DNA from 3 places in the Lactiplantibacillus sp. YT640 genome. Region 3 is predicted to be linked to each of the others. Evidence: predicted binding sites of a transcription regulator. Region 3 holds the regulator's gene; each other region holds the start of a gene.
The links. The regulator CtsR, encoded in region 3, represses protease genes until heat stress. The targets are predictions, from matches to a motif close to TTGGTCAAAAAAGGTCAAANA.

Region 1: a site for CtsR is predicted at 1,801-1,821, ahead of clpP (ATP-dependent Clp endopeptidase proteolytic subunit ClpP). Genes of this name have one in related genera too.
Region 2: a site for CtsR is predicted at 5,909-5,929, ahead of clpB (ATP-dependent chaperone ClpB). Genes of this name have one in related genera too.

The regions. Positions count from the first base shown of each region.
Region 1 covers NZ_JBMNVY010000006.1:36,022-44,106, reverse strand. The annotation lists gene rpoN (RNA polymerase factor sigma-54) at 1-916, opposite strand, end outside; tRNA gene ACOV1R_RS06130 (tRNA-Arg) at 999-1,070, shown strand; gene clpP (ATP-dependent Clp endopeptidase proteolytic subunit ClpP) at 1,890-2,480, shown strand; gene ACOV1R_RS06120 (2-hydroxyacid dehydrogenase family protein) at 2,639-3,613, shown strand; gene ACOV1R_RS06115 (peptide ABC transporter substrate-binding protein) at 3,825-5,477, opposite strand; gene whiA (DNA-binding protein WhiA) at 5,902-6,834, opposite strand; gene ACOV1R_RS06105 (gluconeogenesis factor YvcK family protein) at 6,847-7,848, opposite strand; gene rapZ (RNase adapter RapZ) at 7,845-8,085, opposite strand, start outside.
Region 2 covers NZ_JBMNVY010000003.1:76,653-84,737, forward strand. The annotation lists gene dnaE (DNA polymerase III subunit alpha) at 1-2,030, opposite strand, end outside; gene ACOV1R_RS03180 (YjzD family protein) at 2,391-2,591, shown strand; gene ACOV1R_RS03185 (hypothetical protein) at 2,751-2,891, opposite strand; gene clpB (ATP-dependent chaperone ClpB) at 3,247-5,850, opposite strand; gene pepT (peptidase T) at 5,967-7,205, opposite strand; gene ACOV1R_RS03200 (Nif3-like dinuclear metal center hexameric protein) at 7,244-8,085, opposite strand, start outside.
Region 3 covers NZ_JBMNVY010000008.1:68,543-76,627, forward strand. The annotation lists gene ACOV1R_RS07645 (ATP-dependent Clp protease ATP-binding subunit) at 1-1,885, opposite strand, end outside; gene ACOV1R_RS07650 (CtsR family transcriptional regulator) at 1,904-2,371, opposite strand; tRNA gene ACOV1R_RS07655 (tRNA-Pro) at 2,861-2,934, opposite strand; tRNA gene ACOV1R_RS07660 (tRNA-Pro) at 2,985-3,058, opposite strand; tRNA gene ACOV1R_RS07665 (tRNA-Arg) at 3,066-3,139, opposite strand; tRNA gene ACOV1R_RS07670 (tRNA-Leu) at 3,150-3,235, opposite strand; tRNA gene ACOV1R_RS07675 (tRNA-Gly) at 3,244-3,315, opposite strand; tRNA gene ACOV1R_RS07680 (tRNA-Thr) at 3,340-3,412, opposite strand; tRNA gene ACOV1R_RS07685 (tRNA-Leu) at 3,416-3,497, opposite strand; gene serS (serine--tRNA ligase) at 3,914-5,191, opposite strand; gene ACOV1R_RS07695 (deoxynucleoside kinase) at 5,474-6,109, opposite strand; gene ACOV1R_RS07700 (M15 family metallopeptidase) at 6,500-7,237, opposite strand; gene ACOV1R_RS07705 (amino acid permease) at 7,619-8,085, opposite strand, start outside.

The sequences.
Region 1 (8,085 bases), on a different contig from region 3:
CCACTCGAAAAATGGTTGCCTCGCGTTGCTGCAAACTGTTAGCAATCCAGTCATACTCACTTTTCTTTTCTTTCAAATATTCCGTAACTTCCTGATCATCATGCTGCCCCATCTGCTGATAATACCGACTGCGGAATTTAACCACCGGTTGAGCCATGGATGCGGTTCGCAATGCCAGCTGGCCTCCCTGATTCGTCACCACTAAATCGGGAAAGATGTACCCGGTCGTCTCCTGCCCGATTGCCGCACCGGGTACGGGTGTTAGTGTTCGCACATAATCATAAATACTTGAAATGTCCGCAAGCGTCACCTGATACTTCTTAGCCAACAAGTCCCATTGTCGATTAACCAGCTCGTCAAAACTTTCTTCTAAGACAATATAGGCTAAGTTCGGTGCATGGTCATCATTTTCTGTCTGCAACATCAGCGCTTCTTGCAAGCTCCGGGCCCCAACACCCGGCGGATCAAGTTGTTGTAATAAGGTAATTGCATCCAACAACTCAATTGGCGTTGCCTTAGTTTCTTGCCGAACCTGCCTCTCATCAATCCGCAAATAACCATTCACGTCAACGTACTCAATTAAATAAAGGACAATCTGACGCAAATGGGTATCACGCATCGTTAGGTGAATCTGATCCAACAAGTATTCAAATAACGAATGCTGATTAGAGGTCGACACACGCTCAATGAAATCCGCCTTAGTGGTTACATTTTTGGCTGCGTTCAAACTGGCGTGATTATTATTCCAATTTGTATCCACATCGATCAATGGGTTTTCTAATGCTTTTTGCGTTAGAAAATCTCTTAGTTCTTCCACATTAAACTGCAACATCTGAATGGATTGTTGTAGTCGCTGGGTCATCGCTAACTTCTGTGATTGCCGCTGTTGCTGGCGAAATCCTGGTCCCAGTGCCATAAAAATACCTCCCTGAATAAATTTTTATGTAAAACCCTTGTGTTTTTATCCATTATTCGCTAGAATATAATATGTTGTTTAGGCGCCCGTGGTGTAATGGATAGCACGTAAGATTCCGGTTCTTGAGATGGGGGTTCGATTCCCTCCGGGCGCATCAGTAGCTGAGAAATGATTCTCAGCTTTTTTTGTGCATTTATTTAAGTGACAACTACTGGACTATACCAGTCACATCTCCATATAGTAACTTAATTTAAACCAAACAACAAGTAATATCCTTTCGGGGTCAGTAATAGTACCTATACCCGCTCGTCCAAGTAAAAATAATCAAAAAGTAATCAGTTCAAGTAAACCATATACCAGTGTAGTCGTTTAGTAGATTTAATAACAGCTAAACTTACACTATTCAAATAATAATTACTACAATTGTTATTATATTATAGAATCGTTTTAATCATGGTAAATTTCATTCATGCATCCGATACTGATTAATTCGTTGCGAGCAACTTGAGTCCAGCAACAAGGTCAAGTCGTTTAATATGTCGGCTCACGTGCGAATTTCCAACTTCTATTAGACTCATCGTTGTGGGTCACTATCAGTAAATTGATTCACCTACTATCGCGATAATAAAATTATGCGGGTCGACTACTTTTAAATCACCACATTAGTGCTGAATATGCAAGTTCATTACTGCTTAATCTTGAATCATTATTATAAGAGAACATCGTTTTCAAGCCAAGGTAGACGCAACACTTAATCCAAGGCCTACTAACTAAAATCGTCGAAAAAAAAGAGATTGGGTTCACCCAATCTCAAGCCGTATTATGATAGAAACCTAAGTATACCACGTTAACTGCATAAACGGAATTCTGTTTTTGAGGTTTTTCTTTTGACCTTCACTGACCTTAGCGGTAAACTACATTTATATTAGCAATCAGCTAATCAAATAATGCAACCTTAGGAGGCTAACAAATCATGTATCCAGTTCCTACAGTTATTGAACAGTCATCACGTGGCGAACGTGCTTATGACATCTATTCACGACTATTAAAGGACCGTATCATTATGTTATCCGGTCCCATTGAAGATAACATGGCAAACGCCATTATTGCCCAACTACTCTTCTTGGATGCCCAAGATTCAGGTAAGGACATCTATCTCTATATCAACTCACCAGGTGGTGTCGTTACTGCCGGCTTAGCAATCTACGATACGATGAACTTCATCAAATCTGATGTTCAAACCATCGTTATGGGGATGGCTGCTTCCATGGCCAGCGTCTTAGCTTCATCTGGTACTAAGGGCAAGCGTTTTGCTTTACCTAACTCTGAAATCTTGATTCACCAACCATCTGGTGGTGCTCAAGGTCAACAAACGGAAATTGAAATTGTTGCGGAAGAAATCTTGAAGACTCGTAAAAAGATCAACCAGATTTTAGCTGACAACTCGGGACAATCCGTTGAAAAGTTGAACCATGATACTGAACGTGATAACTACTTAAGCGCACAAGAGGCTAAAGACTACGGTTTGATCGATGATATTATGGAAAACAACAAATTAAAATAAGCTAATATCTTTGACTGGGCTAACTAGACGTTGGCCCAGTTTTTTTGCTCGTTTTCTTGTCATTCGTTTTGCAATAGCCCATACTGCACATAAGCAGGGATTACTACCCGGACAATATTACTTGTCCTTGAACTTAAAAGTAAAAAGGAGTCTCTATAATGACAAAAGTCTTTATTGCTGGTCAGCTTCCAGCCCAAGCTAATACGTTACTTTTACAAAGTCAGTTAGTCATTGATACTTATACCGGCGATAACCTGATCAGTCGCGCGGAACTCATCCGTCGAGTCGCTGATGCCGACTTTTTGATTACCCCACTCTCAACTCAAGTAGATCAAGATGTCTTAGACCACGCCCCACACCTTAAACTGATTGCTAATTTTGGTGCTGGCACTAATAACATCGATATCGCGGCAGCAGCTAAGCGCCAGATTCCAGTCACGAACACGCCGAACGTTTCGGCGGTCGCAACCGCTGAATCAACGGTCGGTTTGATTATCAGCCTAGCGCATCGTATCGTGGAAGGCGATCACTTAATGCGAACTAGCGGCTTTAACGGTTGGGCGCCACTGTTCTTTCTCGGCCACAACTTACAAGGCAAGACACTCGGCATCTTAGGCCTTGGCCAAATTGGTCAAGCTGTTGCCAAACGATTACACGCCTTTGACATGCCCATCTTATACAGCCAACACCACCGCCTACCGATTAGCCGTGAAACGCAACTTGGCGCAACCTTTGTCTCCCAGGATGAACTTTTACAGCGTGCCGACATCGTCACTTTACATCTGCCGCTTACCACACAAACAACGCATCTAATCGATAATGCTGCTTTTAGCAAAATGAAGTCCACGGCGCTCCTCATCAACGCCGCACGGGGGCCAATTGTCGACGAGCAAGCACTTGTGACGGCGCTGCAACAACATCAAATTGCTGGCGCTGCACTCGACGTCTACGAACATGAACCGCAAGTCACACCTGGTTTGGCCACGATGAACAACGTCATTTTGACACCTCATCTTGGCAACGCAACGGTCGAAGCTCGCGATGGCATGGCTACCATTGTCGCGGAGAATGTGATTGCGATGGCCCAACATCAGCCAATCAAGTACGTGGTTAACGACGTAACACCAGCATAGACCAATCAGTGTAGTTGTCTTGCGTGACAACTCAAGCACTGTAGAACCATTCGTCGAAATAAATAAGCGGTCCACTTCGATTCGTCAAGACACTCTGACAAGTCGAAATGGACCGCTATTTTGTTTTGATCAAGGCAACGTATGGACCTGGCGCTCCTACTAAGGTAACAGCTAAACGACCAGTTACCATGAACGTCCCTCAATCAGTTAATTATTTGGCAATATAAGCATACTTATAATTCCACTGTGTCCCAGCAGTATTATGAATAATACCCTTTACCTTTGGATTTTGTAAATAAGAGTATACCGTCTGATACAATGGCGTAATTCCTTGATCCTTCATGATCGTCTTCTCAGCGTTGATCATATCTTGCCAACGAGCACTAGTATCATTGGCATCCTGGTTTTGAGCCTTGTTAACCAACGCATTGTACGTGCTGCTGTTATATTTTCCGTAATTATAACCACTATTATTAGTCATAATTTGCAAGTGCGAGATTGGGTCGTTGAAATCAGCACCCCAACCACTGAGATAAAGGTCAAAATCACCACTTTGAGCACGACTTGAAGCTACCTTTGATGGAATGTTGGATAAGTTGACCGTCAAACCATCGAGATTCTTTTCTAATGCTGATTTCAAGTATTGTGAAATCGGCTTATTAGGTTCGTCATTAGAAGCTAATAACTGAATGGACAATTTCTTAATTCCCGTTTCCTTAAGGCCTTGTTTCCATAACTTTTGTGCCAGCGCTTTGTTATATGACGTTGAATTCTTAACCGTTGATTCATCTGCAAAATCCTTACCAGTTTTAGCGTCTTTAACTAAATCCTGAGGAACAAACGTCTTTGAGACCGTTGATGCGTCACCAATCACATTCTTTACTAACGTCTTGCGATTGATCGACAATGAAATTGCTTGACGAATCTTAGCGTTATTGAGCGCCTTTTTGATTGTCGCGTTACTGTCTTGGAAATTATAAACCAGAAACGCGGTGATAGAATAAGGGTACGTGGTATAGTCAGAACTGCTCTTCATATTCTTAACTTGTTCACTCGCTAATTGCGTTAGATCAAGTTTCTTTTCTTGGAACAAGTTCAATGTTGTCGTAGTACTCTCATTGACCGTGTAGTTGATCTTTTGTAGGTGGACAGCTTTCTTATCCCAGTACTGATTATTTTTTACAAACTGCCAGCTATTATTAGTTCCAGTCCAGCCAGTCAACTTAAACGGTCCACTGTAGAGCATGTACTGAGCCTTAGTGGCATATTTGCTACCCCATTTTTTGACCGCTTTCTCACTAATTGGTCCAAACAACGAGTAGGTCATTAACTTCTTAAAATAAGTAATTGGCTTATCAAGAGTCACAATAAAAGTATGTTCGCCTTGCGCCTTGACGCCCAATGTACTTGGTGACTTTTTCCCAGCGACAATTTCATCCGCATTCTTCACCCCTGAGAAGAGGTAGGCATACTGTGACTTAGTTGCTGGGGTGACGGTCCGTTTCCAAGAATAGACAAAGTCTTGCGCGGTTATCTTCGAACCATCGCTCCACTTTGCATTGCGAATCGTAAAGGTATACGTCTTGCCATCCTTTGAAACCTTAGTTGACTTAGCTAATCCCGGTGTAATGCTACCATTCTTTCCTAACCGGTATAAGCTTTCAAAAATATTACCCGTACTGCCATATCCCGACATATTGGAAATATCGATTGAATCCAATGAACTAGGGTACGACAAGTTTAAAACCTGACTACTTGCATACTTGCCATTACCAGAAGACTGGCTATTGTGCTTCCCACACGCAGCCAGCACCGTCACTAATACTAGGCTCATTACCACTGCTAACACTGATCGCTTCTTCAAACTTCTCGCCCCTTTACATTCCCATTTTGATGTGTTGATCTACTTATTCCCATCGGTTGTAACAAAAAACGCCTGTTCAGAATCTCGTCAGATTCCAAGCAGGCGTTTCAAAATTAACGATTTGAGCTCAATCCCGTTATTTTTGATGCAGAGACGCTTGTAATTCAACGCAAATAGCCATGTTGTTTGATTCACAACATGGGCAGCACATCATCATTTGCATTGTTGATTTTTGCATAATTACGTCTCTCCGATTTCAATAAGATGTGTTCAGTATAAATAGTTGCACTTACTTTTGTCAAGTGCTTTTCGAGTATGGCGAACGACAATCAATCCATTTCAACCCAAAAAAGCCGCTAACACCATCTAAAATGGTTAGCAAGCTTTTCAACAAAACTCATGCTTAAGCCATCCTTATCGACAACTAAGCATCTTTTTGTAATTGTTCCGCAAATTGATTGATTTTACGCAGCCGATGATTGATTCCAGACTTAGAAATCGGTCCGCCCGGAACAAGGGTTCCTAGTTCCTTGAGGCTAACTTCACGATGTTCCAACCGGGCAACAGCGACTTCTTGTAATTTTGGTGGTAACTGTTGTAATCCCACCGTAGCATCGATCAATAAAATATTTTCAATCTGTTTGCTAGAGGCATTGGCAACCTTATCCATGTTGGCATTCTCACAGTTAACCAACCGATTGACCGAGTTACGCATGTCCCGCATGATTCGAATATCTTCAAACTTAAGCATGGCATTTGTCGCACCAACCAACGACAAGAAGTCGGCAATTTTTTCCGCTTCCTTGATGTACGTAATGAAACCACCACGCCGATCAGTCGTTCGTGAATTCAAGCCATACTGATTCATCATCTCGGAGATCATATGATTATGTTCCTCATACAGTGAGTAAATTTCCAAATGATACCGGGAAGTTTCAGGATTATTAACCGAACCGCCCGCTAAAAAGGCGCCACGCAAATAAGAACGCACCGCAGCATCATCCGTTAACACTTCAGTTGGTGCCACTTCAACGATTTGATAATCCTTTAAAATACCCAAATCAGCGAGTACCATGTCCGTACCGGTCTTCAATCGTACGATGTACAAATTATTCTTATTTAATTTCATTTTGCGCCGAACAATCAATTCACTATCGACGTCATAAAATTGTTTGAGTAGCCGGTAAATACGCCGCGCGATGGCCGGATTTTCCGTCTGAATATTCAAAATGAAGTGATGATTAGCAATGCTGATCGCCCCATTCATTCGAATCAAAGCCATTAATTCAGCCTTAGCATTCTCGCGATGGACAGCGAGGTTAGTCAATTCTTTCTTAACGTCACTGGCGTATGACATGCCACGACCCCCTTATCTGAAAACGTCGGAATGACCGACTAGATTCATTAATTCAGCGACAACTTGGTCGCCATCATGAAAGGCCCCATTATCACGGAGTTTCAAGAAGTTCGATGAGATTACGCGACAGTTTTGTTCACGTAACCCCCGGAAGTCATGACTCACTTGCTTTGAAACTTCGTTAAACTTATGAAAATCCATGTAATCTTCTGGCACTTTTTCGGTGTTAACTAACACCGTATTAATAAAGTTTTGCCCCAAATGACGGTTTAAGACCCGCACATGATCAGCATCGGAGAAATTATCCGTTTCACCTTTTTGAGTCATAATATTACAAATATAAACCACTTCTGCATCAGACTCACAGACGGCCCAACCAATATTTCCAATCGTTAGGTTCGGTAGAATACTGGTAAACAAACTACCGGGCCCCAAAACAATCTGATCTGCCGCCATAATCGCATCAATAACTGGTTGAACTGCTTGTGGTTCCTTACCATTCTTGTCAGTGACCCAAACACGTTCCAATGACTTATGGGCCGCGGTAATTTCGGCTTCACCTACTAACTCGGTACCGTCACTAAACTTACCATGTAACGTGAGTGCTTCATTCGCTGCCGGGTAAACATGACCTTCTACTTGCATCATATTTGATAATTCCTGTACCGCGTCAAACACCCCGGATTTCATTTCTGTTAAAGCCGCAATCACTAAATTACCAATCGCATGGCCGGCAAAAAACTGGTCATCGCCCTGAAAACGATACTGAAAAATATTTTTATATAAATCAGGCCAATTCGATAAAGCCACCATCACATTACGAATATCACCAGGTGGAACCACGTTAACGTAGTTGCGAATAATGCCAGATGACCCGCCATCATCAGCAACCGTCACCACTGCAGTAATATCAACAGCCTGTTTACGCAGGCCATTCAGAACAACCGGTAATCCGGTCCCCCCGCCAATCACCACAATTTTAGGCCGCTGGGTCTTAAATGTGTATTTTCTCATGAGCGATTAACAGTTTCCTTTCGTTTCTCAATATCACGATGACTGATGTGCACCTTATAGTGCTTAGTCAACGCTTCACCAATACGTTGCGTCAAGGCAACAGACCGGTGTTGACCACCCGTACAGCCAATTGCAATCGTCAGACTACTCTTACCCTCGGCTTCATAGCCGGGCATAATACTTTCCAGCATACTCAAGAACTGCTGATAAAACGCTTCCGTAGCCGGTTGCTGCATA
Region 2 (8,085 bases), on a different contig from region 3:
CCGCCCATGACCGCGGCGACTTGCATGACTTGTTCTTGATAGACCAGAATACCGTACGTTGGTCCTAAGATGGGCGCAAGTTGTTCCGCCGGATAACTGACCGGTTCTTGGCCTTGTTTGCGGGCAATAAAATGGTCGATATTTTCCATGGGCCCCGGCCGGTAAAGTGCATTGACCGCGGCGACCAATTCAAAGTTATCCGGGTGCAGACGCCGTAACACGTTTCGAATTCCCGCCGATTCAAATTGGAAGACTCCGGTCGTGTCGCCCGCCTGAAATAATTTCAGGGTCGCTGGATCGTTCAAATCGATTTTAGTAATAGCCAGTGGCCTGCCAGTTTGACGCTGCACATAATGTAGCGCACTTGCCATCAAAGACAAATTCCGTAATCCTAAGAAATCCATCTTTAACAAACCAACCGCTTCAACAGTGTCCTTAGTATACTGGGTCATCATCATAGTTTCACTACCTGCTTGTAGTGGTACGATCTGAATTAATGGTTTTTGGCTTAATACCACCCCGGCCGCGTGTGTTGAATAATGTCGTGGCAACCCTTCCAAACGGCGAGCTGTTTCAAATAATAATTTATTTTTAGATGAATCAGCAACGAGGTTTTGTAACCGTTGTGAGCCCTGGTAGGCCTGGTCAAGTGTAATATGCAATTGGTTTGGGATTGCGGCACTCCAGTCACTCATCTCGTAAGTTGAGAGGCCAAACACACGGCCAACATCGCGCAATGCTTGCTTTGCTGCCAAGGTCCCAAACGTAATGATTTGTGCGACGCGGTCATGACCATACTTATCATGAACATAATTAAGTACCTGTTCACGGCGATTATCTGGAATATCCAAGTCAATATCTGGCATATTCGCCCGTTTAGCGTTCAAGAAACGTTCAAATAGCAAGTCATATTTTAAGGGATCGACATCCGTAATATTGAGTGCATAAGCAACTAATGAGCCTGCTGCAGAACCTCGCCCAGGTCCAGTTGTAATCTGGGCCTCATGCGCAAAATTCATGACATCCCACACGATCAAAAAGTAATCATCAAAGCCCATCTGATCGATCACGGTCAGTTCGTGATCCAAACGGTCCTGGTAAGCCTGCTGATCAACCGACGGCGTTATTGCCGCCAATCGCTCCGTTAGACCAGCCGTGCATAACTGCCGTAAATAAACATTCGCTGGTTGTCCAGCGGGCGTTGGAAATTGCGGCAACTGTGGCTGTTGAAATTGTAATTCAACTTGACACTGTGCCGCAATTTCGGCCGTAGCCGCCACCGCCGTCGTCAATCCCAGTTGCTCATAGTCAGCCGTTACGGTGTTGGCCGGCCGTAAGTAGTGACTGCCTTCGATACCTTGTAACGATTCGGGCTGTTCGATCTGTTGGCCCCGATCGATTGCTCGCAAAACTGAAACGGCAAAGTAATCCTTTGCTTGGACATAGTCGACTGGATCTAACGCAACTACCGGCAATTGATGCTGTTGCGCAAAGGCCGTCATTGTTGTTCGCAATGCAGGGGCCTGATCCAAAGAAATCCCTAAGTAAAGGCTAGCAGAGTCGACCGCCTGCCTCAGCGTGGTAATCCAATCAGCAGCTCGCTCAGCGGTGTTTTGTAACAACAGCGCAGCTAGTTCACTGTCTTTAGCCGGGGTTAAGACCATTAAATGGTTCAAATAAGGTAATACGGCTGTTAGCGACAATCCTGCATCCGTCGCCGTCTGCTTCATCGTCGACAACCGCATCAAGTTTTGATAGCCAGCTTGATCTTTCGCAAGCACGACCAGACTAAACGTTTGCGCCGTTAGTTCACGTCCTAATAAGTTCAATGTTATTCCCAATATCGGGGTAATTTCTGCCTGGCGACAGGCATTATAAAAATCAACAATACCGTACATGATATCAACGTCTGTTAAAGCCAACGTGGAATACCCCTGTTGCTTGGCAGTTTGGACTAGCTCACTAACTGTACTAGTGCTGTGAAGTAAACTAAAAGTACTCAATACTTGCAATGGAACATATTGCGCCACTATCGCCGCCCCCTTTCATAAAATATCAGCTTTCAACTCGCATCGAAAACGTAACATCCGATCAGCTACGTCAAGCCCGCTCCCAATTGATGGGTAAACAAAGAATTTACCAGTCTATTCAATGCCAGTTGATGACCAATCTTGTCCTCAGATATATTCGTTACTATTCATTATACCAAACAGTTGTTCTAAGCGGCAGTTTTAAGTCATCAGATAACGTGCACGGTTATGTTTACTAGGGTTTCACCGCCGTCTCGTCGTAATTATATCAGCCTAATTAAAGCCTTAATATCCCGTTATTACCTAATTGCTTTTTCCTGTCGGTGTGTTAAAATAATTTTCATTGGGAGGTGTCGGAAAATGATGAGACAACTTACGATTATCTTTTGGAGTGTCCTCTTCGGTGAAGTCATCGGCTATATCGGTGGCGCCCTCGAACAACTCTCCTATAATCCTGGTGAAATTGGCATCGTTGCCGCAATTTTTGCGCTAATCGTGGTCAACAGCATCACTTATATTACTAATCATTCCCAACCCGCTAAAGGTTCAGATAATAAGTAATTAAAAACAACCAGAGGCTTTGCTTCGCTTAGTCTCAGCACAACAAAAAAAGACGAGTATCCCGATTGCGGTTACTCGTCTTTTTTTGTTGTGTGCTTGACGCGCCAGCCAACTAGAATGCTGGTACATACCCGACCCTAACATTCAGATTAATGACGCTTACGATCCATCACTTGCTTTGAGCATTTGCAGCGTTTTGGCATATTTCTGCTTTGCGCGTTGTGCTGCTGCCCAAAATGCCAAATCGGCCGCTGATAAAGAACCACGTTGTACATTAATTTTTCGATTCATTTTTTGCATACTGGTCAAACCTTTTACGATCGTCGTCCATGTTCGCTTACTCCTCGATTTTGGAGTAGCTTAACACGACAGCGTCGGCGGTAACAACTCTTTTCTCAGTATGAGGTTAAACGCACGGGCGCAAGGTCCCCCTCGTCCGAAGCTAAGCGCGGCTACCATCATCATAAACCAAAGATAGCTGCCTCACACCTACACGATCAAGCCATCCAGAATCATAGGCTCAACCAAGTCACAATAATAATCCGCCTAAAAAAAGCTGGACCGTGAGCATCGCAAGGTGCTCACGGTCCAGTTTTTATTGGCCCAATTATCGTCACTGAAACGCATTATCACGCGTTCAAATCAGTGATTACGCTTATGCCGGCTGGGTCGATTGGTTTTCGAAGACTAAGTGATCGTCCATCAAATTAATGGCGACTGTCGATTTTGGTGCCACGCGCCCCGCAATGATCTCTTTTGCCAGCGGTGTTTCGACGTGATTCGTGATAAAGCGCCGGAGCGGCCGGGCACCGTATGCCGGTTCATACCCCTGCTTAGCGATCCACTTCTTCGCTTCGTCAGAAATTTTCAGTGTAATCTCACGATCTTGGAGACGGGCAGACAACCGATCAATCAATTTCACCACAATTTCCTCAATTGCGCCCAATTGTAGTGGCGTGAACATAATGATGTCATCGATTCGGTTCAAAAATTCCGGTTTGAATCGACTTTGAACCAGCTGCATAACCTGTTGATGGGTGTCGGCCGACAAGTGACCCTGGTCATCAACCCCCGCCAGTAGCAACTCTGATCCTAAGTTCGACGTCATAATCAAGATGGTATTTTTGAAGTCGACGGTCCGTCCTTGACCATCCGTCAACCGACCGTCATCCAATACTTGTAACAAGATGTTAAACACATCTGGATGCGCCTTTTCAATTTCATCGAATAACACGATCGAGTACGGATTACGCCGGACAGCTTCGGTCAACTGACCGCCTTCTTCGTAACCAACGTAGCCCGGTGCCGCCCCGACCAATCGCGAAACGGACTCTTTCTCCATATATTCACTCATATCGATCCGAACCATATGATCATCGGCGTCAAACAAATTCTCAGCCAATGCTTTCGCTAATTCCGTCTTACCAACCCCAGTTGGGCCTAAAAACATAAAAGAACCCAGGGGACGATTAGGATCTTGCAAACCGGCCCGCGAACGTAATACGGCATCCGAAACGGCATCGACCGCCGCATCCTGACCAACCACTCGTTCATGCAAATGGTCCGCCAAGTGTAATAATTTCTCCCGCTCACCGGCAACCAGTTTGGCTACTGGGATTCCTGTCATCCGGGAAACCACGTTTGCAATCTGATCTGGCGTGACGGATTCCTCAACTAACCAATCTTCATGATGATCATTGGCTTCCATGGCCTTCAACTCTTGTTCCAGCTTGGGAATCGTCCCGTGCTGCAACTTAGCTGCTTGTTCCAGATCATAATTATTTTCAGCATTTTCCAAGTCGTGCTTAGCTTTGTCTAACGCCGACTTTTTGTCGCTTAACGCTTGGAGGCTCTTCTTTTCACTGTCCCAGCGTTCGGATAAAGCCCGCTGTTTTTCTTTTGCGCTGGCGAGTTCTTTTTGCACATCCGCTAGCCGTTTAACGGAGGCATCGTCAGTTTCATTCTTTAAGGCGGCTTCCTCGACCTCTAAACGCATTAATTGTCGGTTGACTTGGTCTAATTCCGTTGGGTTGGAGTTCATTTCGACCCGGATTTCAGCAGAAGCCTCATCTACTAAATCTAAGGCCTTATCTGGCAAGTAACGATCCGTAATATAACGATCAGATAACTTGGCAGCGGCCACTAAGGCGTTATCATGAATCCGAACACCATGATGGATTTCAAAGCGTTCCTTTAAGCCACGTAAAATACTGATTGTATCTTCAACACTCGGTTCAGCAACCAATACTTTTTGGAACCGCCGCTCGAGTGCCTTGTCCTTTTCCATGTACTGACGATATTCATCTAACGTCGTGGCCCCGATCAAATGAAGTTCTCCCCGCGCCAACATTGGTTTCAACAAGTTACCGGCGTCCATACTGCCTTCTGTCTTACCAGCACCAACGATATTATGGATTTCATCGATGAACATGATGATCTGCCCATCGCTCTTCTTGATTTCCTTGAGGACGGCTTTGAGTCGTTCTTCAAATTCACCACGATACTTCGCCCCGGCAATCAGAGACCCCATATCTAGCGAGAACAACGTCTTATCTTTTAAGTTCTCCGGCACATCACCACGAACAATTCGTTGTGCTAGACCTTCCACGATGGCCGTTTTCCCAACTCCCGGTTCACCAATCAAGACAGGATTGTTTTTCGTCTTTCGTGACAAGATCCGAATAACGTCCAGAATCTCTTCGTCCCGGCCAATTACTGGATCTTGATTCCCCTGGCGCGCCTGTTTAACCAAGTCGACGCCGTACTTTTCCAAAGCTTGATACTGATCTTCCTGATTACGTGACGTGACCCGTTGACCCCCGCGAATACGATCAACGGCATTCTTGACTTGTCCTGCCGTGATGCCTTGCTGATTCAAGTATTTGGTCAACTGATCACCAGTTTGATCCATCAGCGCTAAAGCCAAAGTGTCGGTCGCAAGGTAATCATCACCTAACGCTTTGCGCTTAGCATCGGCAGCCTGCATCAGCGTAGCTAGACTACTGCTCATACTGCCACCGTACTGAACGTTACCACCGCTAACAACGGCAATGTCATCCAGCTCACGGTCGAGCTCTGTTTGTAATTGGTCTAAATCAGCGCCGGCCTCACTAAAGATCTGCCGAACCAGTTCGCCTGGTTGCGTTAAAAATTTAAATAGATGGGGCACCCCAATTTCTTGATGGCGCCGTGTTTGTGCGATTTGTTGTGCCTGTTGTAAGGCTTGTTGTAAACTTTCTGTAAATTGTTCTGGATTCATATTTACGTACCTCCTCAAAAACGGTAGCAAAAAGGCAGCCGTCATAGCTGCCAATTTTTGTTTGACCTTTATTGACTATTAGAGTATAACCCGTAAGGTCAAACAAGGTCAAGGATTTAGTCCTGGTCATAATTATCCTGAACGATTTGTAAGACAACGTCCACGGCTTGGGCCATCACTTGTTCTGAAACGTATTCAAACCGACCGTGCATGTTCTCACCACCAGCAAACAAGTTTGGTGTCGGCAAGCCCATAAATGAGATCTTGGAGCCATCCGTCCCACCACGAACCGGATAAATGGCTGGCGTGATACCGAGCTTGAGCATGGCTTGTTTGGCCAATTCAACGACCCGCATATCTTTTTCAATGATTTCGCGCATATTGTAATACTGGTCCTTCATGTCGACCTTGATCCGGGCCACACCGTCAGCCAAATTCAGCCGATCCGCAACCGCCATAAATAACCGTTTACGTGCTTCGAACTTATCGCGGTCATGATCACGAATAATGTAAGTCATCTTAGCGCTGTCAACGGTCCCGTCTAAACTAAGCAAGAAGAAGAACCCTTCACGGCCTTCCGTGTGTTCCGGGACATCATGTGCGGGTAACGCCGATTGAAAATCAACGGCTAACTGCAAGGCGTTGACCATCTTATCCTTAGCTTCCCCTGGATGAACGTTGACACCTGTAATCGTCACCGTCGCTTGGGCCGCGTTGAACGTTTCATACTCCAGTTCACCAAGCGGACCACCATCGACGGTGTAGGCATAATCGGCGCCAAAGGCAGGCACATTAAAGTGATCAGCACCAGTCCCAATTTCTTCATCGGGACCAAAAGCTAACCGAATCTTGCCATGTTTGATCTCAGGATGGGCCAACAAATATTCCGCAGCACTAATGATTTCAGCAACGCCAGACTTATCATCAGCTCCAAGCAGCGTGGTTCCATCAGTTGTGATCAGCGTGTGACCAGCATAGTTCTTTAAGTTTGGGAAGACCGCCGGATCCAGCACATAGTCCCCGTTTCCGAGCTTAATAACTGATTCACCGTCATAATTGTCAACAATTTGTGGATTGACATTTTCCGCGTTAAAGTCAGCCGTATCAATATGTGAAATAAAGCCAAGAGTTTTAACAGCTTTGTCACTATTCGCAGGAATCGTCGCAAAAACGTACGCACTTTGCGCATCCTGTTCAACATCGCTCAAGCCTAAATCAGTGAGCTTACTCATTAATTGCTTTAAAAAGGCCGTTTCACGTGGTGACGAAGGAATTGTCGTTGATTCCTCATCTGAACGACTATTAATTTTGACAAAGGTTAAAAAATCTGAAATTAAGTTTGGATATTTTGACATATGATAACTTCCTTTCCTTATTAAAGTTCATGATTAACTTAGATGAAGGTAAACGGATCAGTATTCAGCTGAGACGCCACAATCTCGATTGGCCAGCCAGCTTGTACACGCCACTGATCAAACAGCTTAGTGAGTTGTGACTTACAAATACTCTCGATATGGTGGCCTGGATCAATGACCGTCAACCCGGCTGCCAGCATATCATGACCGGTGTGATAATAGACATCCCCGGTCACGTAAGCTTGTGCACCTGCTCGCAACGCTTGGGGATAGAACTTACCACCATCGCCGCCCAGGACGGCCACACGGGTAATCCGTTGTCGGGGATCGGCACTGACTAGTCGCAGGCCGCTGACACCAAATACTTGTTTACACTGTTCGGCAAATGCCTGCGCTGATAACGGTGTCGGCAAATCACCGACTCGGCCCATATAATACTGATGACCGCCAGACAACAGTTGCACGACCTGGTAATCCCACGTGTCAGCGGCTAAGTCATTAATGCCCGCTACCGCAGTTGGAATCTGATCGGCTAGTAAGTCGACGCTGAACTGTTCACCCGAGTTGACAGCGTAACGATCTAGCGTGGCACCCACGGTATTCGTTAAGTATTCCTGTACCGTTTCAACTTGATTGGTCGGTACCGTTAAAGTCAACTTAACAGCCTGTGCACGATACCCAGGAACCAATCCCTGCACATTTTGCAAGTCTAAGGCCGCCGCAAGCCAATCGTTCATTCCGCCCTCAGCACAGTCCAGATTCGTATGGGCCGCGTACACCAAGATGTGGTGAGCTGCAAGTTCTGCATACATTGCTTTCTGAGGATCCTGATAATCAAGATTGTTGGCCGGTCGAAACATGACGGGATGATGAGCAAAAA
Region 3 (8,085 bases):
GCACGACCGAGTATGGTTTCTGGCGAACCTTCTCTGTCAGCTGACCGCCCTCGTCATAACCAACGTAACCAGGTGCCGAGCCAATCAAACTACTAGTCGAATAGCGTTCCATGTATTCAGACATGTCGATCCGAATCATATTATCTTCAGACCCGAACATCGCTGCTGCCAAGGCTTTTGCTAGCTCCGTCTTACCAACCCCAGTTGGTCCTAAGAACATAAAGGAACCAATTGGCCGACTCGGATCTTTCAACCCGCTGCGCGCACGGCGAATAGCACGAGCCACTGCGGATACGGCTTCTGGCTGTCCAACAACCCGTTCATGCAAAATCTTTTCCAAGTTAACTAAGCGTTCACTTTCAGATTTTTGCAATTGCGTTAACGGAACCCCGGTCCATTCGGCAACGACCTGAGCAATATCCTCACCTGTGACTTGTAAATCATAGTGTGGTGTTGCCCCCTCAGTCACTTCGGCGTCTTGGTCAGCTTCGATTCGATCTAGGCGTTGCTTCAGTTGCATCTCCTGCTTACGAATATCAGCGGCCTGTTCAAAATCTTGTGCTTCGATCGCTGTTTCCTTATCCTCACGCAGTTGCGCTAACTTGTCCTGGTTCTTGGATAGCTTTGTTGGTTGATCCATCTGATCGATGCGGACTTTAGCTGCCGCCTCATCCATCAAGTCAATGGCCTTATCAGGCAAGAAACGATCACTGATATACCGGCTGGATAGCTTGACTGCTTGATCAACAGCTTCATCCGTAATCGTAACCCGATGATGTTCTTCATAGCGTGGCCGTAGTCCATCTAAGATTTCAACGGCTTCGTCTTCGGTCGGTTCATTGACCATGACCGTTGCAAAACGCCGTTCCAACGCAGCGTCAGATTCAATGTACTTTTGATACTCATTTAAAGTGGTTGCCCCAATCGTTTGGAGTTCCCCTCGTGCAAGTGCGGGTTTCAGAATATTAGAGGCATCAATAGCCCCTTCAGCACCACCGGCACCAATCAAGGTATGCAATTCATCGATAAATAAGATCACATGGCCATCGTTGTAAATTTCATCAATCACTTTTTTCAGGCGGTCTTCGAATTCACCACGATACTTTGTCCCAGCGACTAACGATCCCATATCGAGCATCATCAAACGCTTATCTGCCATATCAGTTGGCACATCACCGGCCACAATCTTTTGGGCTAGACCTTCGGCGATTGCAGTCTTCCCAACCCCAGGTTCACCAATCAAGACCGGATTATTCTTCGTCCGCCGTGACAGGATCTGAATGACCCGTTTGACTTCCTTGGAACGACCTACTACCGGGTCCATTTCTTGTTCACTAGCTAATTGGGTCAAATCGCGCGCCAGAGAATCCAAGGTTGGCGTTCCTTCAGTCTTCTTGCCACCGCGATTAGCCGCGTTACCCTTGCGCTTACTCATGGCGTCACTGACACCTAGCTTGCGAAGAACGACTTTACGCGTCTGACCTAGATCTAAGTTTAAATTCATTAAAATTCGCGAGGAAAGGATACTTTCATCAGAGAGCATCGCTAACAACAAATGTTCCGTTCCAATCTTGTTGGCACCGAGCCGTTTTGCTTCATCACCGGCAACGGACAAAATTTCTTTGGCCTTTGGTGAATATGGCAAGTAAGTATCCTTGCCAACATTGCTCAACGTCCCATAGCCAGTGAACCGTTCGATTTCTTCACGAATGTCATCTTCACTAACGGCATATTGTTGTAGCACCTTATTAGCAATTCCATTCTTTTCGATGGCCAATGCTAATAGCAAATGCTCCGTACCAACTGCCTGATGCTTGAAATATTTGGCCTGTTCCTGTGCCAGTACCAGCACACTTTTGGCACTAGGTGTAAATAAGTTATCCATTGCGATTCCTCGCTTTCTTTAGCTTTCGTAACGCAAGTGGTTCAAGATTCCGATAATTATCCGGGCCCGCAGACTGTTTTCTAAGTCCCGGTCCGTTAATCCTAACGTCTCGTGGTCAATCGCCACTAAAATCAATTGCGCTTCTCGACGATTTAAGACGTCGTCCTCGTATAAACTTTGGACGACCGCATAAGCATCTCGTTGTGTGATTGAATCGCCGATCACCTGTATGAGGGCGTCCAACACATCAGCATCATCGACCAAATTAACCTTCTCAATGCGAATATAACCACCACCGCCACGTTTACTTTCAACTAAGTAACCATTTTGGATCGTAAACCGGGTCTTAATCACATAATTAATCTGTGAGGGTACCACGTTGAAAAGGTCGGCAATTTCTGACCGTCGAATTTCAACATGCTCCGAGTCCGCCAAAATACTTTTTAAATACTTTTCAATAATATCCGAGATATTTTGACTTTGCATGTGCTTCACCCTTTTCATTATCTTTGACTAATATTGACTATTATTATACGAGGATAATGGAAAAAAGCAAAGAATTTCACCCAAACCGCGGACTAGCATGTGCTTAACGGTTGTTACAGCATAGCACGCCGAACGTTTGCTTTCAATTGATTCAACCGTTTAGAACCTCATAATGATTAAATTATTAGGTCTCCATATTCATTGAACTACCTATTTAAAATATGTCAAGTTGAGTCACTCCTCATTGCAGGCGATGGGCACTGGTATCACAACGATGAACAGCAGTTCCGAGACTAATTTCTCCGAGCTCATGACTAACAGTGGCTGTTGCCTTGTCGGGATTATGAGTCACAACCACCGTATTCTTCACATGGCTGACTTAGTGAGTAACGTCGCAAAAGTGTCCCCTGACCGTTGAAACACCCCTGCTTACAAAAAAGGCCATAAAAAAATCCAGCCAAATGACTGGATTAGTTGGTTTAACCGTAATCGGGAAAACAGGATTTGAACCTGCGACCCCTACGTCCCGAACGTAGTGCTCTACCAAGCTGAGCTACTTCCCGAGAAAATTAAATAAAAAGCCTTAGCACTTAACTAAGACTGTGTTAAACGATCGGGAAAACAGGATTCGAACCTGCGACCCCCTGGTCCCAAACCAGGTGCTCTACCAAGCTGAGCTATTTCCCGATACTAATGCACCCAGTAGGAGTCGAACCTACAACCTTCTGATTCGTAGTCAGACACTCTATCCAATTGCGCTATGGGTGCTTATTTAAAATGCCGAGGACCGGGATCGAACCGGTACGGTTATCACTAACCGCAGGATTTTAAGTCCTGTGCGTCTGCCAATTCCGCCACCCCGGCAAATTAAAAGCGGAAGACGGGATTCGAACCCGCGACCCCCACCATGGCAAGGTGATGTTCTACCACTGAACTACTTCCGCATAATAAAGCTATTAAATTGTAAATGCCGACTAGAGGATTCGAACCTCCGACCTCCTCATTACTAGTGAGATGCTCTGCCAACTGAGCTAAGTCGGCATGTGCGGGTGAAGGGACTCGAACCCCCACGTCGTAAGACACTAGAACCTAAATCTAGCGCGTCTGCCAGTTCCGCCACACCCGCATGATGTTAATCATGCCTTGTTGCCGGTTCAAACAGTTCTTACTGGTATGCCTTGACAACTATTTAACTTTATCATCATGTTGAATACTTGTCAACAACTTTTTTCAAATAAATGGATAAATATACTTTTTACTGGATAAACAAGTTATATTTTTCCGACAAGAAATATTATAGCACGGTAGCCGAAAATAGCAAACCCTATTTTCAAAAAAAGGTGAATAAATTTCAGTAAACCCAGCTTTTTCGCCCTTTTGCGCCTGAAATGTTGTCCCGACATTCTGCCCGTCCCGCAATTATTTAGTCAACTCGGCCGTTATTTCCACTCACATTTTAAAATCGACAGTTCCTTTTAATACTCATTAATTATGCAAAAAAAGCGAACTCGCATCACTGCGAGTTCGCTAACTTCATCTCAATTAACCTTGTTTTTCAATCTTCGTCTTACCGTGCATATATGGAACTAATACATCCGGAATCGTAACCGTCCCATCTTCATTTTGATAGTTTTCCAAAATGGTCGCAACGGTCCGACCGACAGCTAAGCCACTCCCGTTCAAAGTATGAACGAATTGCAATTTGCCATCGTCATCGCGATATTGAATGTGCGCCCGCCGAGCTTGGAAATCAGTACAATTTGAACAACTCGAGATTTCCCGGTACTTGTCTTGTTCTGGGAACCAAACTTCCAAGTCATGTGTCATGGCAGCTGTGAAGCTCATGTCACCAGTCGTTAACGTAATAACGTGATATGGTAACCCAAGTTTCTTTAGCAATGATTCGGCATTGTTGGTCAACTTCTCTAATTCATCCCATGAATCTTCTGGTTTCGTGAACTTAACCATTTCAACCTTATTGAATTGGTGTAAGCGAATCAAGCCTTTCGTATCACGACCAGCACTACCAGCTTCTTCACGGAAGGCTGGTGATAAGGCCGTAAAGTAAACTGGTAATTTTTCAGCCGGAATAACTTCATCACGATAATAGTTGACTAATGGCACCTCGGCCGTTGGAATCAACGTCAAATCTTGCGTCGTAATCCGGAAAGCGTCTTCCTTGAACTTAGGAAATTGGCCGGTACCGTACATAGATTCATCAGTGACCATGTATGGCGGCAAAACTTCCGTATACCCTTCAGCTTCGTGCTGGTCTAAGAAAAAGTTGTAAACGGCGCGTTCCAGTTTAGCACCATCGCCCACGTAGTATAAGAAACGACTACCAGAAACCTTAGCACCGCGTTCAAAGTCTAAGATGCCTAAATCTTCACCGATATCCCAATGTGCTTTCGGCGTAAAGTCAAAATGCCGTGGTGTCCCGATTCGACGTAATTCAACGGCATCTTCTTCTTTCAAGCTAACTGGTACGTCGGGATGGGGCATGTTTGGTAAATGTGCAGCCATATCCTGAACTTGGGCATCGACTGTCCGCCGTTCTTCATCCAACGTCTTCACATCGGCGCTAACCTTTTGCATTTCTGCAATTTCGGCACTAGCGTCTTCCTTGTTCCGCTTCTTCTGTGAAATTTCGCCTGAAACTTGGTTACGCGTCGACTTCAATTGTTCGCTCTTGGCGATCAATTCACGACGCTTTTCATCAGCGGCCAATAAATCATCGATGTCACTCGCAGCAACGCCCCGATGACCAAGCTGTTCTTTTACAAAATCTGGATTTTGACGAATCATTTTAACATCTAACATAACGACGTCTCCTTTTCACTTTTAATCGTAAATAAAAACAGTCTCTCCTCCCAATTGGGACGAAGAGACTGCGATTCGCGGTACCACCCAAGTTCAGGATCATGATTAATCCCACCCTTAAACGGATAACGGCCGTGCCGTGCAGTATTACCTGCCCACATTGTCGCGCCGGAGTTTCGACTACCGATTCACACCACCCACCGGTTCTCTGAACGTCTACTTAAAAACGCGCCGTGTTTAATATTCACTGTCTACTATAAAACATTGATTCTAAAAAGGCAACTAGCCTAAACTAGCCACTTTTTCGTCGATCAACCGAATGACTTCCTTACGCGCATCCGCATCGGCGACAAAGTCCAGCTGATCCCCGTCGATCTGCATCTTCGGGCTATGATCATAATTAGCGTACCAGTCGTCATAGCGTTCATTCAAAGTCTGATAATATTTATATAAATCAGGATCTTGATCAATTTGTTCGTAAGAACGGCCCCGCTTTTGGATTCGTTTGAGCATCGTATCAAAAGAAATATTGATATGAATAAGTAAATCAGGACTCTTTTGATGAGACGCTTCTGGCAATTCCTGCATCATGTTATCTAATAATGAATCATAAATGTCAACTTCGGTATTCGTCGCCCGGCCAAGATCACCATTCAAATGAAATAATAATGAATCTTCAAAAATCGACCGGTCTAAGACGTCCAGATCGTTAGCAAAAGCTGATTTAATACTGTCTAACCGTTTATTTAAAAAATAGATTTGTAATAAGAAGGCGTACTTCTTAGGATCCTTATAAAATAACGGCAAAATGGGATTATCATCAACTGACTCGTAAAACGCTTTAGAACCAAAGTGGTTAGCCACTAACTGCGTTAAACTCGTCTTGCCGGCACCGATTGTTCCTGACATTACAAGCATGGGGCGTCTCTCCTTTTAATCACGTCAAAATTTTGATTATCTCTAAAAGCAACACTACATATTGTACGCACCCACGTCTTAAAATGCAATATCTGGTGAGTTAATTCAGTAAAAAACTTCGCACCAGCCACAACTGCGACGCACTAGTCAGCGATCCAAGCAACTCACTAACACACACTGGGTTACCCAAGCCGGCGCTGGTGGCACTTCAGCTTTGAGTGCGGCCTCTGACCAGCATGATCAAGTGACAACGTGTCGTGACCAAATAATACTCAGTTGAGACGAACCCACATTGCTAAACCGAAGACAATTTAAAAGCGCACGCTAGCTAATTCCTAACGTACGCCATAAATGGTATTAATTGGGGCCATCAATAATACGGCTAGCTTATTACTTGGCCGCCTTTTCTCGAGCTTGCAGCAAACTGACGTACTGTTCGAGAGTCAAATTGTGCTTAGTCATGAATTCCGCACTCGCCTTACCAACGTAACGGAAATGCCAAGATTCATAGTCAATCCCGGTCGACTGCTTACCATCTTTAGTAAAGCGCAACACAAATCCATAGTCCGCCGCGTGATTAATCAACCACTGCTGACCCTTGTTCTTGTCGGATGATGACAATAATTGATTACCATGAGTGCTGTACCAGTGCGTGTTCATGATATCTGCTGCGAGACCAGTTTCATGCTCACTACCACTAGGAACTGCGACATATTCTTTAGTCAGCTTTAAGGCTTCCTTGGCTGATTTTCCTTGATTCTCATAGGTTTGAATCGACTGATCCCAAACCTCTTTTTGATAAGCGACTGAGCGATACCCAGACACGATTGTTGCTGGATAGCCGGCTTTTTTTGCCCCCGCTAGAAAGGCTTCCAATGGTTTGACGATAGAACTACGGACTTCAATACCATCCACGCTCGACTTATTAAATGTCATCTCAGCGCGCTTATGCCACTTATTGACGACCACTAAGTCGCTATCGGTCGATTTAACGCCTTTCGGTAAGGCACTAATCAGTCGTTGCCGCTTGGTCTGCGTCTTCGTCGACTTAGCACTCGTAGAACTACTAGTCGCTTTAGACGTCGACTGGCTAGCACCACAGCCAGCCAGGACACCTGCTAATGACACTAATGCTAGACCTCTTAACAAATTTCTCTTTAACATCTCTCTCGCTGCCTTTCTCATTTCAGCTTAGCATAGTCATAGCCGACTAGCCTATTCTTAAGGATAAGTTTGCGAATTTTTAATGATTCCATATTCTCATTCTATCAAATTACCATAGATATCAGATTAGCGCACCCTCAATTTGCCGCTTGCTATCATTACAATCGTGCAAGCCCCCGCTCATAACGATCCGCCGTGACCATCTGTTGTGAGCAGTGTTATCAGCATAAATCAGGACACCTAAAAATACGACCGCGCCTTGAGTTGACAGGCCCAACTCTCGCCGTCAAAAAATGCGATTGACCCAGTGTCAACCGCATTTACTCAAACTATCAAAGTGCGTGCTTAATCTTGATGGTGCCGTTTGCGTGTCAAATCAACCTTGTCTAGTGGAATCATCTTAGTATGGTGACGAATCTTATAATAGACATACAAGATGATGAATAACGGGATGCTCATATAGGTCACCCCAATAGCCTGCCAATCAAGCGTTGCAAATGAATGTAAGTCTTGACCAATAATGACCACGACACACAAGATAAAGGCGAACCACGGGCCAAATGGGAACCACTTGGCATGGTACCGCAATTCACTCAATTGATGACCCTGCTTAACAAACGCGCGACGGAAACGCAGATGCGAAATAGCGATTCCTAGCCAAGCGATAAAGCCCGTTAACCCACTGGCCGAAACGAGGAAAATATAAATTCGTTCACCGAATAGACTCGACAAGAACGTGAGTAATCCGATCACCGTCGTTCCTAATAATGCCATGATTGGAATCCCACGACGATTGACCCGACCAAATGTCT